2 regions of the Calidifontibacter terrae genome follow, and region 2 is predicted to be linked to the other one. Evidence: predicted binding sites of a transcription regulator. Region 2 holds the regulator's gene; the other holds the start of a gene.

Region 1 (15,563 bases), on a different contig from region 2:
GTGGCTGGCTGAGGCCTACGGCTCCGATATCCCGAGCCTGACCGGCTATCTGGCGGCTCACACACAGAACGTCGGGTATGGCGCGGCCATCATGCAGATCCCGGCCAGAACTCCGGCGATGACCGCGATGACCACCGCGACACTCGACCGGATCACCAAGGGGCGTTTCCACCTCGGCCTTGGCGTCTCCGGGCCGCAGGTCAGCGAGGGATGGCATGGGGTGCGCTTCGCCGATCCGCTCGGCCGAACCCGCGAATATGTCGAGATCGTTCGAACCGCGTTGAACCGCAAGAAGGTTGAGTTCCACGGCGACCACTTCGAGCTGCCGCTGCCCGACGGCCCGGGCAAGGCATTGCGCCTGTTGTTGCTGCCCGAACGAGCCGATGTGCCGATCTACCTTGCCTCGATCGGGCCCAAGAACCTGGCGCTCACTGGCGAGATCGCCGACGGTTGGCTCGGCATCTTCGTCAGCCCGGAATACCTCCCCGACCAGTTGAAGCCCATCGCCCGGGGAAGGGCCCTGCGCGATCTGACACTCGACGGGTTCGACGTCGCTGCCTCCGTCGGAGTGAGCCTGTCCGATGACGTCGACACCGCGGCCGACCGGATGCGCGACAACGCCGCGCTCTATGTGGGCGGCATGGGCTCGCGCGACAAAAACTTCTACAACGCGCTGGCGGTGCGGATGGGCTTCGAGCAGGAGGCCGCGACGGTGCAAGACCTCTACCTCGCCCGGCAACCGCGCGACGCGGCCGCGGCCATCCCGCGAGAGTTCATCGAACGCACCGCGATCGCCGGCGACGAAAGCGTCCTGCGCGCCCGGCTACGGGCCTATGCAGATGCTGGTGTCACAACGCTGAACGTCGGCCCCTACGCCGACAGCATCGAGGAACGGATCGAAACCATCGCAGCCGTCGCGCGCGCTGCCCGGGCCGAGGGCCTGTTGGCGTGACCACTGTTCTGTTGCTGCGCCACGGGCGCAGCACCTCCAACGCAGCCGGCACCCTCGCCGGCTGGACCGAGGGCATCGGACTCGACGACACCGGCCGTTCGCAGGTGGTGGCTCTGGGCGAGCGATTGGCGCCGGTTCCGTTGGCGTCGGTCGTGACCAGTCCGCTGTTGCGTTGTCGGGAGACGACCGAGGCGGTCGTGGGTCATCGCGACCTCGAAGTCGTCGTCGACGAGGAGGTGGGGGAGTGCAAATACGGCGCCTGGACCGGCCGTGCCCTGAAGGACCTCGCCCAAGAAGAACTGTGGAAGGTGGTCCAGCATCACCCCAGCGCCGCCACCTTCCCACCCGGTGATTTCCCGCACGAATCGATCGCCCAGATGCAGCGGCGCGCGATGGCCGCTCTGCAACGACACGACGAACGGATCACCGACAACCACGGCCCGAACGCGGTGTGGGCGCTCGTCTCCCACGGCGATGTTATCAAGTCCATCCTCGCTGACTGCCTGGGCCAGCATCTCGACCTCTTCCAGCGGATCAACGTAGGTCCTGCGTCGCTGTCGGCGATCCGGCTCACTCCGGAACGGTCGTTCGTGTTGCGGCTCAATGACACCGGCAGCGACCCTGCCGATCTGGTCCCGCAGCCTGAGGCTGAGCCCCATTCCGATGCCGCCGTCGGCGGTGGCAGCACCACCGCGGGATAGGGTCAGATCATGCCGTTGATCGAATATGTCGAGCCCGAACGGTTCGTCGCGGGCACCGTTGGCCCGGCCGGCCAGCGCACCTTTTTCCTCCAGGCCACTGACGGCCGCCGGATCACCAGCGTGTCGTTGGAGAAGGCCCAGGTCGAAATGCTGGCCGAGCGGATCGGCGAGATGTTGGAGGCCCTCGACGCGGTCGACGACCTGCCGACCGCACCCGTCGACAACGAGCCGCTGTCGACCCCGATCGAAGACGAGTTCCGGGTTGGAACACTGACCCTCGCGTGGGACGTCGAGCGCAGCTTCGTCGTGGTCGAGGCCCTCGATTCCGCGGTGTCGGTCGAGGTCGACGAGACCGGCGAACCGACCGTCGAGGTTGTCGAACCCGACTCGACCACCCTGCGCATCTCGATCGACCCGCCGATGGCGCGCGAGTTCACCCGGCGTGCCCTCGCTCTCGTCGAAGGCGGTCGTCCGCCCTGCCCGTTCTGCGGTGACCCCCTGGATCCGTCCGGCCACATCTGCCCGCGTGCCAACGGATACAAGCGCTGAGAACGACCCCGGATCGCTATTGCGGACGGGTGAGTTGCAGATCGAGGGGCGGCTGATCGATGCCTCCAACATGGTGCTGCGCGCCTGGATCGAAGACGCCGATGAGCGAATCCCGGTCGTCTACAAGCCCATTCGCGGTGAGCGTCCGTTGTGGGACTTCCCGCCAGACACTCTCGCTGGCCGCGAGGTCGCCGCGTGCTTGGTCTCACAGGCCGCCGGATGGAACCTGGTGCCTCCCACCGAACTGCGCGAGGGACCGCTCGGACCGGGCAGCGTGCAGCGCTGGGTCGGACCGCTCTTGGAGCGCCCCGACCACGACCTCGTACGGATCGACCCGCCGCAGGAGGTGCCACCGACGTACGTCCCGGTGTTGGCCGCCGAGACCGACGACGAGGATCCGCTGATCGTCTCCCACGCCGACACCCCCTGGCTGCGTCGCCTGGCCGTTTTCGATGCGCTGCTGAACAACGCCGATCGCAAGGCGAGCGCGATCCTGCCCGACGGCGATCGCTACTGGGCGATCGACCACGGCCTCTGCTTCCACGACGAGGAGAAGCTGCGGACCGTTCTGTGGGGATACGCCCAGGAACCCATCCGTGCCGACGACCTGCAGGGACTCTCTCTGATTTCCGCTGCTCTCGAGGATGGTCTGCGTGATGATCTGCGAAACCTGGTGAGCGCCAGCGAAATTGATGCGTTCGAGGAGCGGCTCGAGGTTTTGCTGAACGGCGCCGAAATGCCCGCGGTGCCTCTCGATCGCCACCCGTTGCCCTGGCCGTTGTGGTGACCCCGCGAGACCACATGAGCGACCCCGTAGGCTGACTCGTCGTGAAGACCTGGCCCGAGACCGAAGTCCCGCAGCTGGCCCACACGGCACCGCCGTTGCAGCTGCGCCACCGTCAGACCGGAGAGCTTCGGGAGGTGGCGGTCGAGAACGGGCAAGCGCGGATGTATGTCTGCGGGATCACGCCCTACGACACGACCCACCTCGGTCACGCGGCCACCTACGTGACCTTCGACCTCGCGCTGCGGGCGTTCCGCAACGCCGGCCATGACGTGTTGTACGTGCAGAACACCACCGATGTCGACGACCCGCTGCTGGAACGCGCCGAGCGCGACGGCATTGACTGGCGCGACCTCGCCCGTCGTGAAATCGACCTGTTCCACGAGGACATGGGCGCGCTGCGCAATGTTGCTCCGCAGCATTACGTCGGCGTCGTCGAGACGATGCCCCGGCACATCGCGGTGATCAACCAACTGCTGGAGGCCGGCGTCGCCTATGGCATCCCGGTCGATGAGAGCGACGCCGGCGCGAGCGGGGTGCAGGACTTCTACCTCGACCTGTCGACCCAGCCCACCTTCGGGCAGGAGAGCGGCTGGACGCGCGAGCAGATGCTCGAGGTCTTCGCCGAGCGTGGTGGCGACCCGGATCGGACCGGTAAGAAAGACGAGCTCGACCCCCTGTTGTGGCGCGGGCAGCGCGTCGGGGAGCCGTCGTGGGACGGCCTCGCCCTCGGCCACGGCCGCCCGGGGTGGCATCTCGAATGCACGACCATCGCGCTCGACCACCTCGGCATGGGCTTCACCCTGCAAGGTGGTGGCACAGACCTGATCTTCCCGCACCACGAGATGAGCGCCGTGCAGGCGACCGCGCTCACCGGGTCGACCCCGTTCGCCCAGCACTACGCACACCAAGCGATGGTCGCCTACGACGGCGAAAAGATGAGCAAGAGCAAGGGCAACCTGGTGAAGGTCAGCCAGTTGCGCGCGGCCGGCGTCGATCCGATGGTCATCCGCCTGGCTGTGCTTGCTCACCACTACGGCACCGACTGGGAATACACCGACGAGGTGCTCGAGGCCGCCCAGCAGCGCGCCGACAGCTGGCGGGCTGCGCTGGCCGTGGCGGGCGACTCAGCGGCCGAAACCGTTGTGCCGCAGCTTCTCTCGACGATTGCTGAAGACCTCGGCTCACCCCAGGCGCTGATGCTGATCGACCAGTGGGCCCAGAGCGCTCCCACTGACGCCGGCCCGTCGCCGCTCATCAGCGCAGCGCTCGATGCGGCCCTCGGTCTGGCGCTCTAGCCCGTCGGCGACCGGTGATCCGGGGCGCTACTGGTCCTTGTCGCGGCGCCGCAGATACTTCTCGAACTCCCGGGCGATCGCGTCACCGCTGGCCTCGGGCAGTTCGGTGGTGTCCTGCGCCTGCTCGAGGTGTTGCACGTATTCCGCGACCTCGTCGTCACCGGAGGCCAGTTCGTCGACTCCGCGCTCCCAGGCTCGCGCCTGCTCCGGCAGGTCGCCGTGGGGGATCGCCGAGTCAAGCAGCTCTTCGAGGCGGCCGATCAACGACAGACTGGCCTTTGGCGATGGCGAACCGGCGGCGTAATGGGGGACCGCGCCCCACAGGGAGAGGGTGGAAATCCCCGTACGGTTCGCCGAGTCGGCGATCACGCCGAGGATCCCGGTCGGACCTTCATAACGGCCGGCCGGAACGTCGTAGCGGTCCTGGGTGTCCTGGTTCTCCGACGACACCGAGACGCTCAGCGGACGGGAGTGGGGCACGTCGGCGAGCAGCGCGCCGAGCATGACCATCAGCGACACATCGGTTTCGACGGCCAGCGAGACTATCTCGGCGGTGAACTGCAACCAGCGAAACGACGGCTCAATGCCGTGGATGAGCAGCACATCGCGATCCAGGGGAGTGTCGGTGGCGAGGTAGACGCGGGTGGTCGGCCACTCGATCCGTCGCTCGCCGGGGTCACCGGAAACCCGTGGCCGATTGACCTGGAAGTCATAGAAGTCGGCCGGGTCGATCGCGGCGACCAGTTCGGCGTCCCATTCGTTCACCAGGTGCAGGACGGCGCCCGTCGCGGCGTCGCCGGCGTCATTCCATCCCTCGAAGGCCGCAATCACGATCGGGTCGCGCAGCAGCGGGAGATCCTCCAACTCGATCATCTGTTCTCCCTCTCGGCTTGCGGGCGTTGTCTCAGCCTACGCAGGATCACCGACTGTCTCGCTGGGCGTATCCCAAGGGCGGCTCCCGACGTGTCGGGGCTACCATCACCGTCGTATCTACGAAGGGAACGCCAACAGTGAGCAGCCGCTCCGACTCCCGCGTCGACCAGATCGAACGCGACACGTCCGCCCACCGCCCCGACGCCTCCGCCGAGCTCCGGAAGGCGATGGCCTCCCGGATCCTGTTGCTCGACGGATCTATGGGTGTCTTCATCCAGCGCCACAAACTGTCTGAGGCCGAGTTCCGCGGCGACCGGTTCGCCGACTGGCCCCAGGACGTACGAGGCAATAACGACCTGCTCTCGATCACCCGCCCCGAGCTCATCACCGGCATTCACCGTGACTACCTCGCCGCTGGATCGGACATCATCGAGACAAATACCTTCTCGGCTCAACGGATCTCGATGGCCGACTATGGCATGCAGGACCTGTCGTACGAACTGAATCTGGTCTCGGCGCAACTCGCCCGGGCGGCCTGCGACGAAGTCGCCACCCCCGAGCGCCCGCGCTACGTCGCCGGAGCGCTGGGGCCGACGAACCGTACGGCGTCGATCTCGCCCGATGTGAACGACCCCGGCGCCCGCAACACCAGTTTCGAGGAACTGGTCGATGCCTACCTGGAGCAGGGCCGCGGCTTGATCGACGGCGGCAGCGACTTGCTGTTGGTCGAGACGATCTTCGACACGTTGAACGCCAAGGCCGCGATCTTCGCGCTGGAGACCCTCTTCGAGCAGGAAGGCCGCCGCTGGCCGGTCGTCATCTCCGGCACCATCACCGACGCCTCTGGCCGAACCCTCACCGGGCAGGTCACCGAGGCGTTCTGGAACAGCGTGCGCCACGCCCGCCCGATCGCGGTCGGCTTCAACTGCGCGCTCGGCGCGGCCGACATGCGCCCGTACGTTGCCGAACTGGCGAAACTGTCCGACACCTTCATCTCGGTCTATCCGAACGCCGGCCTGCCGAACGCCTTTGGCGAATACGACGAGACGCCGCAGGAGATGGCCGAGGTCCTCGCCGAATTCGCGCGCGACGGCCTGGTCAACATCCTCGGCGGCTGCTGCGGCACCACTCCGGAACACATCGAGGAAATCGGCACCCGCATCAAGGAGGTCGCACCGCGCGTTCCGGCGACGCCGCGCCAAGCGCTGCGCCTGTCGGGTTTGGAGCCGTTGACGATCGACGAGGACTCGCTGTTCGTCAACGTCGGCGAACGCACCAACATCACCGGCTCGGCCCGCTTCCGCAAACTGATCAAGCTGGGCGACTACCCGGCCGCGCTGTCGGTTGCCCGACAACAGGTCGAGGCCGGCGCCCAGATCATCGACATCAACATGGACGAAGGCATGATCGACGGGGTGGAGGCGATGGACCGCTTCTGCAAACTCATCGCCGCTGAGCCCGACATCTGCACCGTTCCGGTGATGATCGACTCCTCCAAATGGGAGGTCATCGAGGCCGGATTGCGCTGTGTTCAGGGCAAATCCATCGTCAACTCGATCTCGATGAAGGAGGGCGTTGAGCCCTTCATCGAGCATGCCCGACTGTGTCGCAAATACGGCGCAGCGGTCGTGGTGATGGCCTTCGACGAAGACGGTCAGGCCGACAACATCCAGCGTCGGCAGGACATCTGTCAGCGGGCCTATCGGATCCTGGTCGACGAGGTCGGATTCCCGCCCGAGGACATCATTTTCGACCCGAACATCTTCGCGGTGGCCACCGGCATCGAGGAGCACGCGAACTACGGTGTCGACTTCATCGAGGCCACCCGCTGGATCAAGGCCAACCTTCCGGGCGCGCTGATCTCCGGCGGAGTTTCGAACGTCTCCTTCAGTTTCCGGGGCAACAACCCCGTACGCGAGGCGATCCACTCGGTCTTCCTGTTCCACGCGATCCGCGAGGGCATGGATATGGGCATCGTCAATGCCGGCGCGCTGGTCGTCTACGACCAGATCGATCCCGACCTGCGCGAGCGGATCGAGGACGTCGTGTTGAACCGCCGCGCCGATGCCACCGAGCGTCTGCTCGAGGTCGCGAACGAGTTCAACAAGGAAGCCGATGCGGTGGACGACAGCGCCGCGCTGGCGTGGCGAACACTGCCCCTGCGCGAGCGGATCACCCACGCGCTGGTCAAGGGCATCGATGACTTCGTGGTCGAAGACACCGAGGCGCTTCGCGTGGAGCTCGCGGCCGCGGGGGAGCGCCCGTTGACCGTGATCGAAGGTCCGCTGATGGACGGCATGGGCGTTGTCGGCGACCTGTTCGGCGCCGGCAAGATGTTCCTTCCCCAAGTCGTCAAGTCGGCCCGAGTGATGAAAAAGGCTGTCGCCCATCTGATTCCGTTCATCGAAGCGGAGCAGGACGGCGCCACAGTCTCCAAGGGCAAGATCGTGATGGCCACGGTCAAGGGCGACGTCCACGACATCGGCAAGAACATCGTCGGAGTCGTGTTGCAATGCAACAACTACGACGTCATCGACCTCGGTGTCATGGTTCCGACACAGAAGATCCTCGACACCGCCAAGGAAGAGAACGCCGACATCATCGGGCTGTCCGGCTTGATCACCCCCTCGCTGGACGAGATGGTGGGCGTCGCCGCCGAGATGGAACGTCAGGGGTTCGACATCCCGCTGCTGCTGGGCGGCGCAACGACCTCGCGCGCCCACACCGCTGTGCGCGTGACGCCGAAGTATCACGGCCCGGTCGTGTGGGTGAAGGACGCGTCGCGCTCGGTGCCCACTGCCTCGGCCCTGCTGTCGGACACCCGCAAGGACGCCTTCCTCGCGGAGGTCGAGCGAGACTACGAATCGATTCGCACCCGCCACGCCGCCAAGAAGAACGATCGCCCGCTGATCTCCTACGACGCGGCGCTCGCCAACCGTCCGGAGATCGACTGGAACGGCTACCAACCGGTGCGGCCGCACCTGCTGCTGCAGCAGAGCAAGGACACCGGCAACGACCAGGTCCATGGTCACGTCACGTCCTACACCCGGACGTTCCGGAACTATTCTGTGGCGACGCTGCGCGAATACATCGACTGGCAGCCGTTCTTCAATGCCTGGGAGATGAAGGGCCGCTTCCCGGACATCCTCAACAACCCGGCCACAGGGGAGACTGCCCGCAAGCTGTACGCCGAGGCGAACGAGATGCTCGACCGCATCGAGAGCGAGGGTTGGCTCGAGGCGGCCGGTGTCATCGGTTTCTTCCCGGCGAACGCGGTCGGCGATTCGATCGAGGTCTACACCGACGAGACCCGCTCCGAGGTTCGTACGGTGCTGCACCACCTGCGCCAGCAGGGCGCTCACCGCGACGGGGTTCCGAACAAGTCCCTGGCCGACTTCATCGCGCCCAAGGAGACCGGTCTGCGTGACTACATCGGTGGCTTCGCGGTGACCGGCGGGCTCGGGGCGGGCGAGAAGATTGCGGAGTTCAAGGCGGATCTGGACGACTACAACGCGATCCTGTTGGAGTCGGTCGCCGACCGGCTCGCCGAGGCGTTCGCCGAGCGGATGCACGAGCAGGTGCGCCAGGAGTTCTGGGGCTACGCAGCGTCTGAGACGTTGACCAACGAGGACCTCATTGCCGAGAAGTACGTCGGCATCCGGCCTGCTCCCGGCTACCCGGCCTGTCCGGAACACACCGAGAAGCAGACCCTGTTCGACCTGCTCGACGCGACGGCGCAGACCGGAATCGAGCTGACCGACTCCATGGCGATGTGGCCAGGGGCTGCCGTGTCGGGCTGGTATTTCTCGCATCCGCAGTCGCAGTACTTCGTGGTCGGCCGACTGGGCCGCGACCAGTTGGAGTCCTACGCCAAGCGCAAGGGGTGGACCCTGGCCCAGGCTGAGAAGTGGCTCTCGCCGAACCTCGGTTACGAGCCGGAGGACTGATGCGACCCGCTGCTGTGCTCTGGGACATGGACGGCACCCTTGTCGACACCGAGCCCTATTGGATCCAAGCCGAACGGGACCTGGTCGCGTCCTTCGGTGGCGTGTGGGACGACTCGTTGGCTCACCAACTCGTCGGTAATCCGTTGCTGGTCTCCGGGCAGGTCATCCGTGACAATTCACCGGTCACCCTCACGCCAGAGGAGATTGTCGACTGGCTGTTGGACTCGGTGATCCGTCAGATGCGCGAACACATCCCGTGGCGTCCGGGCGCGGCGGAGTTGCTGAACGAGGCTGTCGCAGCAGGCATTCCGAACGCGCTGGTGACCATGTCGTACGCGTCGTTCGCCAAGGTGATGCTCGATGCCCTTCCGGCGGGAACGTTCCAGGCCCTGATCACCGGCGATCGGGTGACCAACGGCAAGCCACACCCCGAGCCGTACCTGGCCGCGGCCGCCGCCCTCGGGGTCGATCCGGCCGACTGCCTCGCGGTCGAGGATTCGCCGACCGGCGCGCGGTCGGCGGTCGCCGCCGGCGCTCGTACGATCGCCGTTCCGCATGTCGTGTCAGTGCCCACCAGCGTCGGGGCGACTTTGGTGGACTCCCTTGCCGGACAGACGATTTCATCGCTCTGGACGCTGGCGGGGAGCGCAAAGGCGGATGCGCAGCTGCGCTGAGTCTGATGTGGTGGACCCATGTCTGCGCAACCGGCACTGGTGCAGGTGCTGCTCGAAGGAGTGAGCGACGTCGCTGCTGTACGCGCCTTTGCAGCCACCGCGAACCTCCCGTTGGACGATGTTCGACTCGTCGACTTGGCCGGCATCACCAACGTGCGGCGCGCCCTTGCCGACCTGCAGGTCGATGCACCCGATGCAATGGTGGTCGGGCTATGCGATGCGGGGGAGGCGCATGTCGTACGCCGCGTGCTCGCCGATCTCGGGTATCCAACTCGCGACGACAGCGACCTGCCCGGCTACGGCTTCTTTGTCTGCAGCGCCGACCTCGAGGAGGAACTGATCCGCGGGCTCGGCACGACACAGGTCTTAGCTGTGCTCGAAGAACTGCGACTGGCCGACAAGTTCGGTGGCTTGCAGCAGCAACCCGCCTGGCGTGGAAGGCCATTGGCCGACCAATTGCATCGATTTTGCGGTGTGGCCTCCGGCCGCAAGGAGTTGCTCGCTGGCGCGTTGGCCGCAGCGGCGAGCCCAGAACAAATTCCTGAACCGCTGCGGATGTTGCTCGATCGAATTGCGGCGTCGATCTCCGCGTCGATCTTCACGTCGCAGGTCCGCTGACCGGCGCTACTTCCCAACGAGTGTCAGTTGCGACGAGCGACGGCGACGTCGATCAGCTCACTGCGGCGACGAGGCGGGGGATCCAGAGGATTTTGCCGGTGCTGGTGGTGGTGGGGGTGAGGTTGTCGCGGTGGACGATCGCGTGATCTGCCCCGCAGAGCGGATAACCGTTGTCGAGGTTGGTGGGTCCGCCGTCTGCCCAGTGGATGGCGTGGTGGATTTCGGTCCAGTCGCCGGGTCTGGTGCAGCCTTGGTAGGTGCACTTGTTGCCGTGTTTCTGTAGGACGGCGTGTCTGAGGGCACCGGTGTAGAGGCGTTGGGCACGGGCAGCATCCAAGGGTTCACTGTTGGTGCCGAGGACCATCGGGATCAGGGTCGCGTCGCAGGCCATCCGCCGAGCAGCACCAGGGCTGATGGTGGCCCCTTCCCTATTGGTGCCGGATCCTCCTCCGCCGGTGTCACGGAGTTTTTGGGCGAGGGTTTCGTAGTCGATGGTGACGACCATTTGTGCTGGTCCGCTGGTCGCGACGGTGGGGTCACCGTCGAGCCAGGCCGCGACCCGACGCAGCATCATCATTAACGCGTCGATCCGGCGTTTGTCGGGTGAGCGGTCATCATCAGCGAGGCGGATGAGCTTGGCCCGCTGATCAAACAACGAATCTGACTCTTCCTCGTCGCTAGCTTCGCCGCTGTCGCGGTCGAGGTTGTCGCTGCCGGCTTCAGCACTGCCGCTGCTGCTGGCCTCATCGCTGCCCCTGGCGCTCGTGCTGGTGTGGCGGTGGTGCGGGTCATCGCAGCAGGACGTCTTGGGTGACGGAGCGGACAGGGCGTTGATGAGGTGTTTGAATTCGGCGGCGTTGTCTCCGGAGAGGAGTCCTTCGATGCTGGTCATGCCGTCGTTCTCGTCCCGGTAGCGCAGGAACTCCAGGCGTTGTTGTTCGGCTTCTTTGTCGTTCAGGGCATCACGGGTGCCGTAGTCAGCAATGATCCGTTTCGACAGTTCGGTGACCCCGGACCGGCCGAGGGTGGCGGGCACGGCCAGGAACCAGGCGTGAATTTCATCGGTGGTCGCGTTGGGGAGGACGGTTTTGATTCGGTTCACGTGGTCCAGGGCTGCCCGGGCTACTGAGATGGATGCGGCACCATCACGGACCGCGGCGGCCATCACCCGGTGTGAGACGTGTAGGGAGGCGGCGGCGACTTTCGCGATCCGGTTCGCGTGGCCGGGTTCAATCCCCGGCACCCGGAACGCGGCCGGGGCGACCGGTTCTGTTTCGGTGTGTGTGTTTCCTTGACCGGCACAGTCAGCGCTGGCACGGTCTTCGCTGAGGGGGACTAGCGGTCCGGCGTTTTTGATCGCTTCACTGGTGATCAGATCGGCTGGTCCTTCACCGGCGGCGATGCGGGCGACCCAGGTGCCGGGACTGTTGGCGGTGGAGCGGGTGATCGCTCCGCGGTCGATCGCGTCAGCGGTGATCAGCATCAACGCGGCTTCAGCGCGTTGCATGAACACTGCGGCGAGTCGGGCGGCTTCGGTCAGTTCAGTGTCGCTGAGTTGTGAGCACCCATCGGCCAGGACGGGTAGGTCAGGCAGCGCGTCTTGCAGCCGGTTCAACGCCGATGGTCCCGAGCCAGCATCGAGCAACCGCACATCCGAACCAGCAGAGCCAGCAGGTCCAGATGAACCATCGGGACCGAGCAGCTCGGCCACATCAAGCGGCCGGAACCCACCGGCGAAAGACCGCGACGACGAGCGCGACGAAGAAGAAGACACAGGCTTCTCAGCAGCCGTACGAGTGACCTCGATACTCATTGCCTTGCCCCCTTCCTTCACGCCCCAGGTGATCCTCCAAGTGTACGTATGTTCGACCCAAAATGGAAGAGGAATGTGAAGTTGTGGAGAACGAATTCTGTTTATCCACAACCCTTTTCGCTACCGCCGGGTATCCACAGGGGGAGCGACATGGGCTTGCCTTTCACCGCTCATTCTGCTGCGCCTTATCGGAATATGGGCCCGTCATTTGCTGCCACTGGTGAGCACCGGTGGAGGTGAACGAGCCGCCTTCCGCGGCAAACCACTGAGCCTCATCTGACTCCCGGGGTAGGCAGCGGCTGCATCAGCCGCCCGGATCAAGCCCGCAGTCTGGAATCGGCCGCGGCCGTTCCCTCACCAGCCGCACCTAGCCGCCCGGAGTCACTCAGCGGCATCAAAGCGGCTCATCACAGATGAGGGTGTAGGAGTTGCTGGCTGGCGTCGGGATGGAAGAAACGGGCCACGGGAAGGATTGACCAGTCGGCCTTTCGCGGCGTTCCATCGAAAACGGGGATGTTCGTCTGTGGCGTCCGGCACCATATGGAACATGAGCATACGACGCTCCCTTTGCCTAGCACTTGCTGTCTGTACGCTCGCAGGTTGCAGTGGCAGCAATGAGCCCGTGACAGGATCCAACGCTGGGTCTACCGCTGCGTCGGTGGCCAACACTCCAGCCTCTAGTTCTCCAGTGGCCAGCACTTCGTCCGTTAGTTCGCAGGCAACAGCGTCGCAACGTACGGTGCTCAACACGCCGATTGTTGTCGGCGTCGCCGTTAAGGACATCACTGCCCGGGACGGTTCCAAGATTCCGCTCGCGACATTCCACGAGATGTACGCATGGCTTGTGAAGCAGCTTGGTGAGTCGAACGATGGCGACGAAGCCGCTGTCTACTTCAACAATTACATCGGCGTGCCGGAAGACTGCCTAGCGCTGCGCGATCACGTCTACACGACGACTTTGCGATGGGGTGGAGCCCTAACGATCGAGTACACCGCCGACAAGGCAACGGCACCCGATGGAGCCCACTCGAAGCCGGGGCGTGTGCTCGTCTTCTACAGTGCCGGGGGCAACAGCGATGAGACAAGGGACAATCCTGAGTCAGCGGAGAAGCCAGCCCTGCTCTTCAGTAACGGATCATCACTCAACGGATCCGAAACAGCGTTCACGAACACCACTTCATCCGGAACGAAAATTGTGGATCCCGATGGCACAACAATCTTCGCCGTTGGTTACACACCACGAGCAGACAACCCGACCCCATTCACAACAACTGGCCAGGCATTCGCGTTCTCCAACGGGTCACTCAAGGCGTGGGCTGCCTCCAGCGGGTGCCTCTAGTGCCTGTTTCCCGATAGCCGGGAGCGTGACTATCGGGCAGCTTAATTGCCGAGACATTTGGCATCTGCGAGGGTCGTTTACAGGCTCATCACAGATGAGGGTATAGGAGTTCCTGGCGCGTCGGTTCGGGGGTGGGGGTCGAGGTCTCCCGATGATGAGAGTTCTGACACTGCCCATCTGGAAGACCTCGACGTGCACAACGCTACTGCCAAGGACGGCTTCAGCTGTCCTGACCTGACCTCCTTCTGCCGTCTTGAACCAGACCGGGCGGTGCTGACGTGCCGGGTTATTGAGGGTGACCGGTGGTGTCACCGGTGCGGCTGCGAAGGGACCCCGCGGGGCAGCGTGGTCCGCCGGTTGGCCCACGAACCGTTCGGGTGGCGACCAACGACACTGCTGGTCACGGTGCGGCGGTACCGGTGCACCGAGTGCGGGCATGTGTGGCGCCAAGACACCAGCCTCGCGGCCTAACCGCGAGCCACCTCGTCGCGGCGTGCGATGGCGTGGGCACTTGCTGCGATCGTGTGTCAGCATCTGACCGTCGCCCGGGTCGCTGAAGGACTCGGCGTTGCCTGGAACACCGCGAATGACGCGGTCCTCGCCGAGGGGTACCGGGTGTTGATCAACGACCCGGCCCGGTTCGAAGGTGAGACCGGCGGCTTCAGACCCCAGCTACACCCTGGTTTGTGATGAGCCAGTTGAGTGCACCTGGGGCATCTACCAGCGGATGATCGCGGCGTACCGGCACCGCGACCGTGCCGCCGGCAAGAAGCTCATGACCGCGCTCATCGATTCGATCAGCACCGGTGTGCCCAAGGCCTTGACCGAGATCACCACCCTTGGCTGCACCCTGACCAAGCGGTCCGCCGACGTGCTGGCCTACTTCGACCGGCCTGGCACCAGCAACGGACCAACGGAGGCGATCAATGGCCGCCTCGAACACCTACGCGGGTCGGCCCTCGGCTTCCGCAACCTCGCCCACTACATCGCCCGATCCCTCCTCGAAACCGGCGGCTTCAGACCCCAGCTACACCCTGGTTTGTGATGAGCCATCAAAGCCGCCATCAGACCGACCTCGTCAAGCCGGGGGAGTAGGCAACGGCGGAGGGGTGCCACCGTGGGCAGGGCAGAGCGGTTTGTGATCACACCAGGAACACAGTCGCGATGGGCTTGGCCGCCAATCGCCGGTCTCGGTGGAATGTTGAATCGCCGCCCAGAGCGCCAACACCTTGCGCTCGGTTGCTTGCAGATCGCGTTCATCGGGTTCGTAGCGAATGATTTCGCTATTGCCGAGATAGACCAGTTGCAGCATCCGCGGAACGACTCCACGAGTGCGCCACAAAACCAAGGCATAGAACTTCATCTGGAACAGCGCCTTAGCCTCGAAGAGCTCCGAGGGGGACCGGCCGGTCTTGTAGTCGACCACCCGAATCTCGCCAGTCGGCGCGATGTCGAGGCGATCGATATAGCCACGCAGGGTGAGTCCATCAACTTCGGCCTCGACGTAGAGCTCCCGCTCTGCGGGTTCGAGACGAGTCGGATCTTCAAGCTCGAACCACCGCTCGACCAATCGCTGGGCCGCGGCGAACCAACCATCGGGATCGTCGCCCACGACTGCGGCCAACTCCGGCTCGGCCTCGACAAGCAACTCCCACTGCGGTCGCACCAGGGCCGCCGCGTGTTCGGGAGTTCGCTCGCCGGCCGTGACGTCGAAAAGTCGTTCGAGTACGGCGTGAACCAAGGTTCCGCGAGCCGCGGCAGCACTCGGCGTCTCGGGCAATTTGTCGATCACCCGGAAGCGATACAGGAGCGGACACTGCAAATAGTCCGACGCGCGGCTGGGCGACAGCGCCGAACGACGCGACTCATCCGACCGAGCCGACTGAGCCGCTGCGGCGCGAACCACCAACTCCGACATCCTGCGACCCTACGTCGCCCCACCGACAACCCCACCGACGAGCGCACGAAGCGAGCTGGGCAGCCAACAAATGGGACTGTCACACCCTCCCCGTACG
Region 2 (15,563 bases):
GGAAGCGCTGGTGATCGAACCGGTGAGCGAGGTTAGCTTCAACCGCTGGTTGCTCGGAACGGCGGCGGAGTAGCCGTTGTTGTCGCAGAGGTGGCCGCTGTCGTCGGTCAGGGTGAAATCGAGGTAGAAGGCTGACGCATAGCCGTCGCCACCCTTCTTATCGATCTTCACGTCGAAGACGAGCAGCTGGTAACCCTCGTCGACGGAGTAGTCGGTGGCCGCGACGGGGGTCGGCTTCTGGACGGTGACCTCCATCGGCACCGAGGAGTAGCTGTCGTAGTTAGTGGAGACGACCTGACCGAACTGGTTCATCTTCGTCGCTGCCGACTTGACGCTCCAGGTGGTCGCGGAGTCGTCGTTGCACTGGCCCTCGCCACCGGCAGCCGGTGAGGTGCTCGGAACCGAGCCGTCGGAGCTGCTCGACGAACTGTCCGAACTGCTGCTGGAGGAGCTATCGGAGCTGCTCGACGAGGTGTCCGAACTCGTCGAGGTGGCGTCGGAACTGGAACTGCTCGAGCCGTCTGAGGTGGGCGACGAGCCATTGGTGGCGCTCGTGCTGCTCGGCGCAACGGCCGTGGGGGCGTCGTCAGGGCCGCAGGCGGTCATGCCCAGGCTCAACGTCGCGCAGGCGGCGACGGCAATAGTCGTACGTCGGATGTTCATGGAGCTCTCCCCTAATGGTGTTCTGTCGGTCCGCGCTCGGCGGGTGTCTATGGCCTGCAGTCTGACCACGACGGGCGCGCAATGGTTCCCTTAACTGGGAACGGGTTGATAACAACGCGACAACAGGCCGTGAATACCGTCGGCACCACTACATCTGTCGTGGCCACATTCTAGAGTGTGACGATGATCACCGAGCGCCCGCGCCCCTCCCCTTGGCCGCACGTCGCCTTCCCGCACCCCGCCGGGCGACGGCCGGTGGTGGGAGACTTGCCGACCATGCTGCGCGGGGCCAAGGGCCGCCCTGTGCAGAACGCCCAGCGCGTCGGCGCGGAGCTCGATGCGCCGATCTTCGAGATCAAGCTGTTCTCCCAAAAGATGGTGCTGGTGCGCAGCGCCGCCATTGCCGCGGAACTCTGCGACGAGAATCGGTTCGAGAAGAAGTTGCCGCCGGGAGTCGCCGCGCTGCGCAGTTTCGCTGGTGACGGGCTCTTCACTGCCTACAGCGACGAACCGAACTGGCAGCTGGCCCACGACCTGCTGCGGCCGGCGTTCACCAGAGCGGCGATGCAGACCTACCACCCGACGATGGTCACGGTGGCTCGCGAACTCATCGACAAGTGGGATCGAACGCCTCTGGTCGACGTCTCCCCCGACCTGACCCGGCTCACCCTGGAGACGATCGGGCGCACCAGCTTCAGCACCTCCTTCGACTCCTTCACCAACGATGAGACCGACCCGTTCGTCACGGCGATGGTCAGTTCGTTGCGCCGCGGCCAGCGTCGCGGCGCGTTTGCCGGCATGCCCTTCGCTCGCCAGCTTGCCGCGCGTCGCCAACGCGGCGAACTACCGGCGGACCAGGCCTACATGGAGCAGGTGATCGACAAGATCATCGCGCGCCGAATCGAGTCCGCAGACCGAGGTACCGGCGATCTGCTCGGGCTGATGCTGAACAGTGCCGACGAGAGTGGGGCCAAGCTCGACCTGGTCAACGTCCGGCGGCAGATCCTCACCTTCCTGGTGGCTGGCCACGAAACCACCTCGGGGGCCTTGTCATTCGCGTTGTATTACCTCGCCAGCAACCCGCAAGTGCGAGCGCTGGCCCAGCAGGAAGCCGATCAAATCCTCGGCCAGGAGGACTATCCGTCCTTCGACCAGGTAGCCAAGTTCCGTTACATCCGTCGGGTGCTCGACGAGGCGCTGCGCCTCTGGCCGACGGCGCCCGGATTCGCCCGAGGCCCGCGCGAGCGCACCACACTGGCGCAGACCTACGACATGGGACCCGACGACTACTGCATTGTCTCGGCCATGGCGGTCCACCGGGATCCCTCGGTGTGGGGTTCGCAACCCGAAACCTTCGACCCGGACAACTTCCTTCCGGAGCGGATCCGCGCCCGCCCGGCGCACACGTACTTCCCGTTCGGAACCGGCGAACGCGCGTGTATCGGTCGGCAATTCGCGCTACACGAAGCTGTGCTGCTGCTCGCGGCGATTCTGCACCGCTATGACTTCGCCGCCGAGGCTGATTACGAGCTCACCGTCAACGAGCGGCTCACCCTCATGCCGACCGGGTTGAACCTGCGGTTCTGGCGCCGCGACGGCGACACCGGAACCGACGCTCAGGCGATCGACCGCAATCGGATCGTCTCGGGCAGCTGACGCAGTTGGTCCAACGCAGCCGGCGGGCAGTCTCGTACGTCGGTGACGACGTAGCCGATGGATCCGAGGGTGCCCAGCAGCTGTCCCTCGATGTTCACGCCGTGATCCGCGAGCACGCCATTGACGGTGGCCAACACGCCGGGGGTGTTGGTGTGGAAGTGCAGGATCCGCGTGTCGCCGGGGCGATCCTCGAGCTGCAACGGCGGCAGGTTGACGTTCAACGTGGTGGTGCCGCGCTGCACGAAGTCACGCAACTTCGTCGCGACGAACCGGCCGATGTCCTCCTGCGCCTCTTCGGTGCTGCCACCGACATGCGGAGTGAGGATCACGTTGGGCAAGCCCTGCAGCGGCGAGGTGAAGGCGTCGCCGCGCTTCTTCGGCTCCTGGGGGAAGACGTCGACCGAGGCGCCGGCGATGTGGCCGGACTGAAGGTGTTCCCGCAGTGCGTCGTAGTCAACGACGAAGCCACGCGAGAGGTTCAGGAACAGCGAACGCTGCCGCATCTTGGCGAACTGCTCCGCACCGAAGAAGCCGGCGTTGCCCTCACGACCGTCGACGTGCAGGGTAACGACCTCGGCGACCTCAAGGAGCTCGTCGAGCGAGTCACAACGGCGCGCGTTGCCGAGCGCCAGCTTGTCTTCGCTGTCGTAGAAGTAGACCTGCAGGCCGAGCATCTCGGCAACCACCGACAGCTGTGAGCCGATGTTGCCGTAGCCGACAATGCCGAGCCGGCGACCGCGGATCTCGTGGCTGCCGGTGGCGTTCTTTTCCCAGACGCCGGCATGCAGGGCGGTGTCCTTCTCCGTCAGGCGGCGGGCCATGACGATGATTTCGGCAATGACCAGCTCGACCACGCTGCGCGTATTGGAGAACGGAGCGTTGAACGCGACGATCCCCCGCGCGGCGGCGGTGGCCTTGTCGATCTGGTTGGTGCCGATGCAGAACGCACCGATCGCCTGCAGGTCGGCGGCCGCCTCGATGACCCGGCCGGTGACCTCGGTCTTGGAGCGCACTCCGAGCAGGTGGACACCGTCGAGCGCGGTGATCAACTCGTCCTCGTCCATCGCGCCGGGGAGGGTCACAACCTCGAAGCCGGCCTCCTTGAGGATGTTCTCGGCGAACGGGTGGATGCTTTCCAGCAATAGAGCCTTCACGCGGCTCATTCTGGCAGGCGGCCCGCGACGAATCTGTTCACGTCCGTGATGCGGTCGTCACATCCACACCGTGATACCCACGGATCACGAAGGTGTTCTGGCGTTGCGGCGCCGACGCCAGGCGCAAATGCGGGTATTTCGCCACGAGCCCGCCCAACAGGGTGGCCAGTTCGGCCCGCGCCAGCGGGGCACCGATACAGAAGTGGACACCACCACCGAACCCGATGTGCGTGCTGTCACCTCGGTCGACAACGAAGGAGTCGGCGTCGACGAACCGCTCGGGATCCCGGTTAGCCGCGCCAAAGAGCATCGCCACCCGCTCCCCCGGCTGGAACTGCCGGCCGCCCAACTCCACCGGTTCCAAAACCCACCGCTCGAACATCTGCAACGGCGGATCGAACCGCAACATCTCCTCAACAGCAATATCGGGGCGTACGCCGCCGTCGACGAGGCGCTGCCACTGGCCGGGGTTGTTGAGCAACGCCGCCACTCCGTTGCCCATGGTGTTGACCGTGGCTTCGTGGCCGGCGTTGAGCAGGACGATCACGGTGCAGACGATCTCGTGGACGCTCAACCGCTCGCCCTCGTCGGCGACCTGCACCAGTTCGCTGATCAGGTCATCGCCCGGGGCCTGTCGTCGGGCTTCGATCAACTCGGAGACGAAGTCGACGAACTGCCCGGCGGCGCGCTCCGCCTCGTCGCGTTGGGCATCGGAGGTGCTGACCTCGTACATCTTCACGATGGCGTGGGACCAGTCCAGCAAGTCCTGCGCGCGGTCGTCGGGAGCTCCGAGCAGTTCGCAGATAACCCGGATCGAATACGGCTGAGCGAGGTCGCCGATGACATCGAAACCTTCGGTCGCCGACACCTGCTGCAACGCCGATGCCGCGATGCGGTCGATCTGCGGCTGAAACTCGCGGATCGCCTTCGCGGTGAACACCTTGGTGACCAGCCGGCGAATGCGGGTGTGATCCGGCGGCTCGAGGTTCAGCAGCGACCATCGCTCCGACTCCACGAACCGCGGAAAGGACTGCTCGAGGTCAGCCAGTCCCGGTCGGCCGAATTCCTCTGGGGTGTAACGGTGTTCGAAGCTTCGCCCGAGGCTGCGGTTTCGCAGAGCGGCGTTCACGTCGGCAAAATGGGGCAACAGCCACACGTCGCGATCGGCGAACGGGATCACTCGGCCGGCGGCGCGCAGGTCGGCGAGCACCGGGTAGGGATCGGCGATGAAGTTCGGGTCGTCGACCCGGAATCCGAGGGCGAGCGCGTCGGTCACTTGTCGCCTCGCGAAATTCTCCCCCGCTTGCGACCGGCGGCGGTGATGGCCAGCTCGATCTCCGGCAGGTCTTCCTGCGGGATCTTGCCGCCGGGGTAGGTCGTGGCGACCTGGTCGATGTCGGTCACCGCAATGTCGCGCGCGCAGTCCGGCAACTGCGCGGCAATCGCGGCCATGATGCGCTTGGTGTCGGCCTGCTCGGAACGATATTTCAGATCGACCGGCGGCCCGATGTTGACCACGACGGTCGGCGGATGCCAGAGCGTGGTCACATTGGGGGCCTTGGAAGCGCGCGGCCACACGACCTCGGTTCCGCCCACCGCGAACGGGATCACCGGCGCCTTGCTCATCGCCGCGAGCCGGGCAGTTCCGGGGTAGCCGCGCAGTTCGTCGGAGAAGAACTTCAGCCCACGTGGGATGGTGCCTTGGGGCATCACTCCGACCATGTCGCCACCGGCGAGAGCCACCGCGGCCTCCTGCAGTGGGTCCGGCGCGTTGGGGTCGGTGCCTTCACGGTCGACGCTGAGGCCGCCGAGCATCCGCAGGACCGGACCCAGCAACGGCACATCGAACATCTCCCGCTTGCCCAAGAAGGACACGCCGCGGCCCGAGCGGCCGACGACCACGGCCATCGTCGCCAGATCGAAATAGCTGCGGTGGTTACCGGCAAGGATCACCGCGCCGGTCTTCGGGATGTTCTCCAAACCGTTGATCTCGAACCGCACATAGGGGAAGGTCTCCGGCCGAGCGAGCATCGTCGCGACGCGGCGCGCCTCGATGTCGATCGTCGGCAGGGTGAGGGTTCCGGGCGGGGCGGTGAACGACAGAATCGGCCAGCGCTTCGCGGCCGCGACCACCAACAGTCGCGCGTCGGGATTGACCGCTGCGGGATGCCCCACCGCCGACAGCAACGGCAGGTCGAAGACCGAGTCGGAGTAGGCGTAGGACTCGCTCAAGTCGACATCATGGCCGGCCGCCCACTCCTTGACCGACGCCAACTTGCCGCGAGACCAGACGAACCGGCCGTCGTGTTTGCCGGTGTAGTTGCCGTCGGAGCCGACCGCATAGCGCGTGGCGATCACATCGTCGAAGCCGAGCGCATCGGCGAGCGGCTTGACCAAGTGATAGGGCGTCGTGGTGGCCATGACCACCTTGCGGCCCGCGGCGTGATGTTGGTCAACCAGCACCTTCGCAAACGGCCCCACCCGGGGCAGGAGTTCTTCGGCCGCAACCTTGGCCGCCTTGTCGAAGGCACCCTCGGGCTTCCCGGAAGCAACCAGAACGGCCTGGCGCCCCAGAGCGATCCCGCCCAACGATTCGCCGAACACGTTCATCCACCAGAAAATCAGGGACTCACCCGGCAGCCTTGAGGTGACCACACCCGTCTCTCGCATTGCCCGAGACAACACGGGTCCAGATGCCTTGCGCACCAAGGTTCGGTCGAGGTCGAAGAAGGCTGCACCGGTCATGGCGCGAGGTTATCCCTTCGGGTGCCGCTGGGGCATCGCCTCAACCCCGATGCGCTCGGCGAGCACGTTGTAGACCCGCGGATGGTTCAGCAGATCCATGTGGTTCATCCGGCCCAAGAAGACGGTCTGCCACGTGTCACCAGAGAGGCCGCGCGCCGAGCGTCGCGAAACGATCAGGTCACCCAGTGGCCTGCCCCACCAGGCGTGCGGGTCGGGGCTGACCACGCCCACCACCGCGAGGTGCTTGATCGGTGCTGGATGACGACGGTCCCGGGCCCGGTGATCGGCGGGGTCGTCCGGGTCGAAGCCCTTCCAGTCGGCCTCGATCAGATTGCCGTGTCGTAGATCCTTGATGCCTTGGCTCCGCCACCGCATCAGGCCGCCGGCCCACGCCGTCGTGCGGTGCGCCGCCAACCGGTTCGCCACCGCGTTCGCGCCCTTCTCCAGGATCGCGCCCTGATAGGGAGTGCCGAGGCTGACGGTGTCAGTGACCAGACCAAGCCACGGCGCATCTGCGGGAGACTGCAGCAGGGCGCTGTGAATCACGAGGCCACCCATCGAGTGCCCAACCAGCACCACACGCTCCACAGGTTCAGGCCACCGCGCCACCACTCGGCTCAACAGCCGACCGAAGTCCCGGCCGTTCTCCGAGACTCGGCGGCCAGTGTTGTAACGCACCCATAGCGCGGACCAGTCGCCGGTCGCGGACTCCATCCGGCGGCCGTACGAGATCCGTCGTCCCTCGTCGTCGGTGTTCGCGCGGCGCTTCCACATCTGTTCGGTGCCGACGAATCCATGCACGAAGATGACCAAGGACCGGCCGGCGTCGGGATAGGCGTTCGCCAGGCCGGCCGTGGTCACCGGCACCGCGTAGCCCGAGCGGCGCAGCGTCATCGGGTAGGCGATGGGCAGTTCGGAGTCGGCAAGTCGGTCGCCGGTGAAACCCTGGATCCACGCCGCCGCGGTCGTGGCTTGCTGTCGAACTGGGCGTACAACTGGGTGGGCGCTCAACGAGGTGACCGCTGGGCGGGCGGCGCGGCCGGCCGCCTCGAGCGCAAGCCCGGCCCCCTCGTACAAGCCCCGGACGGCGGCCTCGTGGGCGAACTCCAGCGGGGTGACGGCCGGACCGAGAACCCCGCGCGCCTTGTCGAAGGCCTTGGTCGCGGCGGCACCATGGGCATCGCGGACGCCGGCGAGAACGGCACGGGCTGATCCTCCGGCGCGTCTGGCGCGGGTCACGGGCGTGCTGGGTGTCATCGGAGTCTCCCCTGTGTGGTCGGCTGCGTCATCGTATGGCGCCGCGGCTCGCGTACGGTGCACTGCGGAGGCAGAGATGCGCAGACGGAGCTTGGCCATGATCGCCGCGACCAGCACCCTGGTGGCGGCCTGTAGCGCGGGCGGGAGCACCGCGGCCAGCACCACGACGACGGCCTCCCCCAGTTCCAGCTCGACCTCCACGGCACCATCGAATTCCGCGAGTCAGCCACCGGCGACTGCCGCCGGGGTCGATCCGGCCGCGTGGCGCACCGTCGATGCCCAGACGCGCGCCCTGGGGAGTGACACCGCCTTGTTCACCGGTGTCATCGGCGCCGACGGCCGGTTGCAGGTGGTCCATCAAAGCGGGCCCGCCGATGTGCGCCCGCTCGCCTCGGTGGTCAAGGTCTACGTGTTGCTGGCTGTGCTCGATCAGATCCACCGTGGCGCGCTGCGTTGGGACACGCGGCTCACCACTCGCCGCGCCGACCTCGCCGGCGGCAGCGGATCGCTCGCCGGGCGAGGAGCCGGCGCGTCGATCAGCGTGCAAGAAGCCGCCCGGTTGATGTTCCAGATCAGCGACAACACCGCGACCAGCCTGCTGGTTCGTACGGTCGGCCAAGACACGCTGCGCAGCGTGGTTCGCAGCAGCGGACATTCGCGCCCCAGCGTTCTCGACCCCTTCCTGACCATCAGGCAGGACCTCTGGCTGCAGTGGTCGACCGACGCGAAGGCTGTCATCGCCCGATCCAGCTGGGCCGGCGCCTCACCGGCGCGCCGAGCCGCGCTTGTCGCCCCGGCTGACACCGCGGCTCTGCCCGACCTCAGCCGATCGACGAACATCTGGCGCAAGGGCCTTGGCTACGGCGGCAGCGCCGAGGATGTCGCGCTCGCTTGGACGGCCATCGCGGTCCAGTCCGGCAAGCCGGGAATGGCGCCCCTGTCCACCATCCTCGCCGTGCCCTCCCCCGGCTTCACCGCGCCGGCCGGCTGGCGGACCACCTGGTTCAAGTCCGGTTCGCTCTCCGGCGTGGCCAACGGGTCATGGCTCGGAAACGGCCCGCATGGCCGGGAGGTCGTAGTGGTGCTGAGTGCTTCCGACGGTGGGCCGTCGGTGACCGCCGTACGCCGGCTGGCCAGTTCGGCCGCTGCGACGCTGGACTCGTACGCCGCGGGCCGCTGAGGCCGAATCCGCGCGGGTTAGCCACATCCGCGCGTCCTATAGGCCGGGCGGATGACGATAAGGCGCGCAGATCTTTACCCCGCATCACAAAAGCGGCCCGGGAACCAGTGGTTCCCGGGCCGCCTTTGCGTTGGCTCAGCTGCAGCCGGAGGTGCTTCCGCAACCCTCGCAGACGTAGCAGCTGCCGGCCGGACGCATCTTGGTGCCGCAAGTGAGGCACATCGGAGCGTCGGCGGCCTTGCCTTGGAACTTCTCCATCAGCTCGGCCGAGGAGTGCACCTCGGGGGAGGCAACACGGGCATCAGCAGCCCCGGACCCGGAGACGACGGTCAGGGTCGGCGCAGCGGGTGCGACCGCGGGCGTCACCTTCTCCTTGGTGGCCATCGACTGCGACAGCGACTCGAGTTCACCTTCGACGTTCTCGTCGTCGTCGGACTCGTACGAACCGGTCTCGAGCTGACGCGAACGCTCCTCGGCACTGTGGATGCCCATGAACGAGCGGGTCTCGAAGTCGAGGTGGTCCAGCGCCAAGCGACGGAACACGTAGTCCATGATCGACTGCGCCATCCGCACATCCGGGTCGTCGGTCATCCCGGCCGGCTCGAAGCGCATGTTGGTGAACTTCTCGACGTAGGTCTCCAGCGGCACGCCGTATTGCAGGGCGACAGAGACGGCGATCGAGAACGCGTCCATCACACCGGCCAGGGTCGAACCCTGCTTGCCGAACTTCAGGAACAGCTCACCGAGCTGGTTGTCGTCGTAGGTGCTGGCGGTGAGGTAGCCCTCGGCGCCGCCGACCGCGAACGAGGTCGTCTGGCTGCTGCGACGCTTGGGCATGCGCCGGCGCATCGGGCGGTACTCGATGACCTTCTCCGGCTCGGCTTCCTCGGTCGCCGGGACGACGGCCTTCTTTGCCTTCGCATCGGACAGCGGCTGACCAACCTTGCAGTTGTCGCGGTAGATCGCGATGGCCTTCAGGCCCAACTTCCAGCCCTGCAGGTGGACGTCGGCGATGTCCTCGACGGTGGCCGTCTCCGGCAGGTTGACCGTCTTGGAGATCGCACCGGACAGGAACGGCTGGGTAGCCGCCATCATGCGTACGTGGCCCATCGGGCTGATCGAACGCGCGCCCATGGCGGTGTCGAACACCTCGTAGTGCTGGGACTTCAAGCCCGGGGCGTCGATCACGTGGCCGTGTTCGGCGATGTGCTCGACGATCGCTTCGATCTGCTCACCCTGGTAGCCAAGCTTGGCCAACGCACGCGGAATCGTCTGGTTGACGATCTGCATCGAGCCGCCACCGACCAGCTTCTTGAACTTGACCAACGAGAAGTCCGGCTCGATACCGGTCGTGTCGCAGTCCATCATGAAGCCGATGGTGCCGGTCGGCGCGAGCAGCGAGGCCTGCGCGTTGCGGAATCCGTTCTTCTCACCCAGTTCAACGACAGCGGTCCACGCCTTGGTGGCGTGCTTCATGATGTCGCCGTCCATGGTGTCGAGCGCGCGCACCTGGTCGTTCGCCGCGCGGTGCTTGCGCATCACGCGCTTGTGGGCGTCGGCGTTGCGGGCGTAGCCCTCGTACGGACCAACGACCGCAGCGAGCTCGGCCGACCGCTTGTAAGCGGCGCCGGTCATCAGCGAGGTGATGGCGGCGGCGAGGCTGCGGCCACCCTCGGAGTCGTAGCCGTGGCCGGTCGCCATCAGCAGCGCACCGAGGTTGGCGTAGCCGATGCCGAGCTGGCGGTAGTCACGCGTGGTACGGCCGATCGCCTCGGTCGGGAAGTCGGCGAAGCAGATCGAGATGTCCATGGCCGTGAAGATCAGCTCAACGGACTTGATGAAGGTGACCGAGTCGAAGGTGCCGTCATCCTTGAGGAACTTCAGCAGGTTCAGGCTGGCCAGGTTGCAGGACGAGTTGTCCAGCGACATGTACTCCGAGCACGGGTTGGACGCGGTGATCCGGCCCGTCTCGGGGTTGGTGTGCCAGTCGTTGATCGTGTCGTCGTATTGCAGACCCGGGTCGGCGCAGGCCCATGCGGCCTTGTTGATCTTGTCGAAGAGGGTGCGGGCGTCGACCGACTCGATGACCTCGCCGGTGCCACGCGAACGCAGACCGAAGGACTTGCCCTCTTCCACCGCGCGCATGAACTCGTCGGTGACGCGGACCGAGTTGTTGGCGTTCTGGTACTGGACCGAGGTGATGTCCTTGCCGCCGAGGTCCATGTCGAACCCGGCGTCGCGCAACGCGCGGATCTTGTCTTCTTCGCGAGCCTTGGTCTCGACGAACTCCTCGATGTCGGGATGGTCGACGTCGAGAACGACCATCTTCGCCGCGCGGCGGGTCGCGCCGCCGGACTTGATGGTGCCTGCGGACGCATCGGCGCCACGCATGAAGCTGACCGGGCCGCTGGCGGTGCCACCGCTGGACAGCAACTCCTTGGAGGAACGGATCCGGGAGAGGTTCAGGCCGGCTCCGGAGCCGCCCTTGAAGATGAAGCCCTCTTCCTTGTACCAGTTCAGGATCGAGTCCATCGAGTCCTCGACGGACAGGATGAAGCAGGCGGAAACCTGCTGCGGGCTCTTGGTGCCGACGTTGAACCAGACCGGGGAGTTGAAGGCGAACACCTGGTGCAGGAGGGACCAGGTCAGTTCGTGTTCGAACAGCGTCGCGTCGTCTTCAGACTGGAAGTAGCCATGTTCCTTGCCCGCCTTGACATACGTCAGAACGACCCGGTCGATGAGCTGCTTGAGGCTGTTCTCGCGAACATCGCTGCCGAGCGCGCCACGGAAGTACTTGGTGGTGACGATGGTCGATGCGTTCAACGACCAGAAGTCGGGGAACTCGACCCCGCGCTGCTCGAAGATCGTCTCGCCGCTCTTCCAGTTCGTCTGGACGACGTCGCGACGCTCCCAGGTGACCTCGTCGTAGGGGTGGACACCCGGCGTGGTGAAGATGCGCTCCACCGTGATGCCTTTGGGGCTCCGACGCGCACGGGACCGCGCACTGGTCGTCTCCGTCATGATTCTCCTCCGTATGAGTGGTGGCGATGCTGTTGAACTGTTGTTCGTGAGGTTCTGGTGTTCCGGAAGGAACCGCGAGCGGTTAGGTCCGGTCGGTGGCCGCGCGCTCGGCGCGCAACAGGCTGATGGCTTGCTCGAAGTCGTCGAGGCCACCAAATGCTTGGTAGACCGAGGCGAATCGGAGGTAGGCGACCTCGTCGAGCACCCGCAACGGTCCGAGAATCTCCAGACCGACGTCGTGGGCGTCGATCTCGGCGAGCCCTCGCGCGCGAATGCCCTCCTCGACCTCCTGCGCCAACAACGCCAACTGGTCCTCGCTGACCGGCCGGCCCTGGCAGGCCTTGCGCACGCCAACGAGCACCTTCTGCCGCGAGAACGGCTCGCTGGCACCGGAGCGCTTGACCACGGTCAGGCCTGCCGTTTCGACAGTCGAGAACCGCTTGCCACACTCGGGACATTGCCGACGACGCTTGATCGAGGTGCCGTCTTCGCTGGTGCGGCTGTCGACGACTCGCGAGTCGTCATTGCGGCAGAACGGGCAGTGCACGGGTGGCTCCTCTCGAGGCTGAGCAACCGGACACGGGCACGCAAATGCCCGAGCCGGAAGGGATGGTCAGGATCGCTCTGTAGTAGGTCGATCTGTTGATAACCGGTGGAGAAGTCGTGGACAACGTGGGGACCACATGTGGGCGACTTACATCGGTGTAACTACTAGATATAGGGATACTAGGCCGATCCGACCCCACATGCAACAGCTCGGCGAGTCGCGTTTCGAGGCGATCGACCGCCCTGGCAATAGGCCCCGGAAACACGGCTCACGACCAGGGCAGATGCTGAAAATGACGCGATCGGACGACCGCCCGAGGCGTGTCGTCCGATCGCATAAGACCGCTCCTGCTGCCTATCGCGGCAGCAGCAGGTGTTGCCCGGCGTGGACCTGCAGGGAGTTCAAACCGTTGGCCAACTGCACTTTCACCACGGCCTGACTGATCGGCAACGAGGGGTAGGCGCGGTGGGCCACGTCAGAGAGTGTTTGGCCCGTCTCGACGGTGACCCCCGCGGTCGCGGCCGCGGGTCCGGCCATCGCGCGAGCTACCCCGAAACCTGCCATCAGCACGGCCACGAGGCCGACCAGGACGAGCATCCGACGGCCTCGCACGGTCAACCGGATGCCACCGTCACGACCATCGAAGCGCCCGGCACTCGCGTGGGACTCGGTAAGTGGCGGCACCAGCTTCAGATGACGCCGCGGCCGACGCGTTGAGGGCGCCATTGCCGGCGTCGACATCGGCTGAGCAAGGTGAGTCACAGCACTCATCGGTTCCTCCATCCCCGACACCCAAGGGTGTCTCCAGGTGCAAGTGCCGTTCGCACAGGTGTGCGATCGGACGTCTGTACGATTTATAGCACGAATGTTCGAATTGGGCGAGACACGCGTCGTACACATGTTTGAAAGACTGGGTCCGACGGCATACGCTCGATTCATGCTTCGCAGCTAACTACCGACCACCGACAACATCGGTTCGGCGGCCGGCGAACGACAGCTGTAGACGTGCTCCACGAGTGACCAGACACACCGCGAACCACCAGACGGGACGACCACGACATGGCGAAGATTCACCACCTGCCCGACGGCGACGGCGGGGCCGAACTCACCACCCGTCAACGCAAGGTGTTGGAGGTCATCCGCAACTCGGTCGAGCGCCGTGGCTACCCGCCGAGCATTCGCGAGATCGGTGAGGCTGTCGGTCTGACCAGCCCGAGTTCAGTGGCCCACCAACTGTCGATGCTCGAACGCAAGGGCTACTTGCGACGTGACCCGAACCGGCCGCGCGCGATGGAGGTCATCAGCGCCGAGAGCGATGCCGACCGTCGGGATCGTCGAGGCGACGCGGGCCTTCCGGATGGCGACGAGGACGCGATCGACGAGACCGGTGTCGGCGATCAGCGCCCGGCGGCCACGTACGTTCCGGTCGTGGGTCGGATCGCCGCTGGTGGACCGATTCTGGCCGAAGAGGTAGTCGAAGACGTGTTCCCGCTCCCCCGACAGATCGTCGGCGAAGGTGACCTGTTCCTGCTGAAGGTGGTTGGCGACTCGATGATCGACGCCGCGATCTGTGATGGCGACTGGGTCGTGGTCCGCCAGCAGCCGACCGCCGACAACGGCGACATCGTGGCCGCGATGCTCGACAACGAGGCAACCGTCAAGACCTTCAAGCGCCAGAGCGGCAAGGTTTGGCTCATGCCGCACAACCCCGCCTATGACCCGATCGACGGCGACGACGCCGTCATCCTGGGCAAGGTCACCGCGGTTCTGCGACGCGTCTGATCGGGCTGGCGGGACCCGTCAGCGGGTTCCCTCAGTTGGTCGCCGCAACTGGCCGGGCCGGCAGGTGGGTGGCCAGATCGACCATCACCTGCTGCAGGTCGCGATGCACATGCGCAGTGGCGAGGTCTTCTGCTCGTGACCATCCGGTATTGACCAACACGACTGGGATGTCACGTCTGACGGCATGCCTCGCGAAGCGGTAGCCCGACATGACCCCGAGTGATGACCCGATCACGACCACCGTTGTGGCCGCCTCAACCAGCGCGAAACACTGCTCGACAAGCGCCCTCGGCACCGATTCCCCGAACATCACGACGTGTGGCTTCAGCAGGTCACTGCCGCACATCGGACAGCTGACCAGACGCAACTGCGCGTCCCACCTCCCGTCTAGCTCGACGTCACCGTCCGGTCGCAACGGCGCGTTGCGTGCGTCACCGACGGCCGCCTCGAAACCCGGATTCAGCCGTTCGATCTCCTGTTGCATCCACTCCCGGGCGACGGTCGTACGGCAGCGCAGACAAATCACTTCGTCCAGCCGTCCGTGCAACTCGATCACCGCGCGGCTGCCCGCGACCCGCGCCAACCCGTCAACGTTCTGGGTGATGGTGTGATCGATGAATCCCCGGTGTTCCAAGTCGGCGAGCGCTGCGTGGGCGCTGGTGGGCGATGCGGCGCTGAACCGGGCCCATCCGGCATAAGACCGCGCCCAGTAGCGACGCCGAGCCTCGACCGTGGCGCGAAACTCCGAGACGGTCATCGGTTGCACGCGGCGTACGCCGTCGGCTCCGCGGTAGTCCGGCAGCCCGGATGCGGTCGACAAACCCGCTCCGGTCAGCGCTAATACACCGCCCAGAGCGACTCGTTCGCGCAGCAAGTCCTCCGCTGCGGGTTCAGTTCCTTGCCCGTCTTCAAGGGCGCTGTTGGTCATCGTGGGGTGCTGGCTCATATCGCTTTGTAGGCTAGACCCCATGATCGACGCTGCTGGACTCCGAGTGATACGTGCCATCGCCGATGAGGGCAGCTTCACCGCCGCTGCATCGGCCCTCGGCTACTCCCAGCCGGCGATCTCGCAGATGGTCCGCCGGCTCGAAGAACGGCTCGGCACACCGCTGGTCGAGCGGATGGGTCGCAACGTCCGGCTCACCGAAGCGGGCGAGGTGCTTTCCCGGCACGCCACGAGTGTGCTCAGCGCCATCAGCGCCGCTGAGTCCGAGGTCGCCGCGATTGCCGGACTGCAGTCAGGCAGGGTGCGACTGATGGCCTTCCCGTCATCGTCCTCGACCCTGGTTCCGCGGGCGCTCTCGCTGGTCAAACAGCGTTTTCCCGAGGTGAAGGTCAGCTTCGCCGAGGGCGAGCCGCCGGAGTCTCTGGCCGCGCTGCGCGCTGGGGAGTGCGACGTCGCTGTCGCCTTCACCTATGAGGGGCTCGACCTCAGCCGCGACGACGACAGGTTGGACGACTTCGTCTCCACCAAGCTGCTCGATGACCACGTGCGCCTGGCACTGCCGGTCGATCACCCGCTCGCCTCCCGCAAGACGGTGCGGCTCGCCGACCTGGC

What was found. The regulator LexA, encoded in region 2, represses DNA repair genes until DNA is damaged. The targets are predictions, from matches to a motif close to TCGAACANNTGTTCGA.
Region 1: a site for LexA is predicted at 12,250-12,265, ahead of ACYU98_RS07455 (HNH endonuclease signature motif containing protein). Genes of this name have one in related genera too.

The regions. Positions count from the first base shown of each region.
Region 1 is NZ_BAAGZF010000005.1:95,287-110,849, reverse strand. It holds gene ACYU98_RS07500 (LLM class F420-dependent oxidoreductase) at 1-952, shown strand, start outside; gene ACYU98_RS07495 (MSMEG_4193 family putative phosphomutase) at 949-1,653, shown strand; gene ACYU98_RS07490 (DUF3090 domain-containing protein) at 1,663-2,202, shown strand; gene ACYU98_RS07485 (SCO1664 family protein) at 2,180-2,989, shown strand; gene mshC (cysteine--1-D-myo-inosityl 2-amino-2-deoxy-alpha-D-glucopyranoside ligase) at 3,031-4,284, shown strand; gene ACYU98_RS07475 (PAC2 family protein) at 4,312-5,157, opposite strand; gene metH (methionine synthase) at 5,295-9,104, shown strand; gene ACYU98_RS07465 (HAD family hydrolase) at 9,104-9,778, shown strand; gene ACYU98_RS07460 (hypothetical protein) at 9,797-10,396, shown strand; gene ACYU98_RS07455 (HNH endonuclease signature motif containing protein) at 10,449-12,209, opposite strand; gene ACYU98_RS07450 (hypothetical protein) at 12,949-13,548, shown strand; partial or broken gene ACYU98_RS07445 (transposase) at 13,741-14,593, shown strand; gene ACYU98_RS07440 (RecB family exonuclease) at 14,627-15,466, opposite strand.
Region 2 is NZ_BAAGZF010000006.1:245,059-260,621, forward strand. It holds gene ACYU98_RS09370 (hypothetical protein) at 1-312, opposite strand, end outside; gene ACYU98_RS09375 (hypothetical protein) at 329-757, shown strand; gene ACYU98_RS09380 (cytochrome P450) at 847-2,319, shown strand; gene serA (phosphoglycerate dehydrogenase) at 2,280-3,482, opposite strand; gene ACYU98_RS09390 (cytochrome P450) at 3,511-4,749, opposite strand; gene ACYU98_RS09395 (HAD-IB family hydrolase) at 4,746-6,218, opposite strand; gene ACYU98_RS09400 (lipase family alpha/beta hydrolase) at 6,228-7,475, opposite strand; gene ACYU98_RS09405 (serine hydrolase) at 7,573-8,655, shown strand; gene ACYU98_RS09410 (vitamin B12-dependent ribonucleotide reductase) at 8,791-11,676, opposite strand; gene nrdR (transcriptional regulator NrdR) at 11,759-12,223, opposite strand; gene ACYU98_RS09420 (LysM peptidoglycan-binding domain-containing protein) at 12,578-12,994, opposite strand; gene lexA (transcriptional repressor LexA) at 13,283-14,005, shown strand; gene ACYU98_RS09430 (Sir2 family NAD-dependent protein deacetylase) at 14,037-14,951, opposite strand; gene ACYU98_RS09435 (LysR family transcriptional regulator) at 14,974-15,563, shown strand, end outside.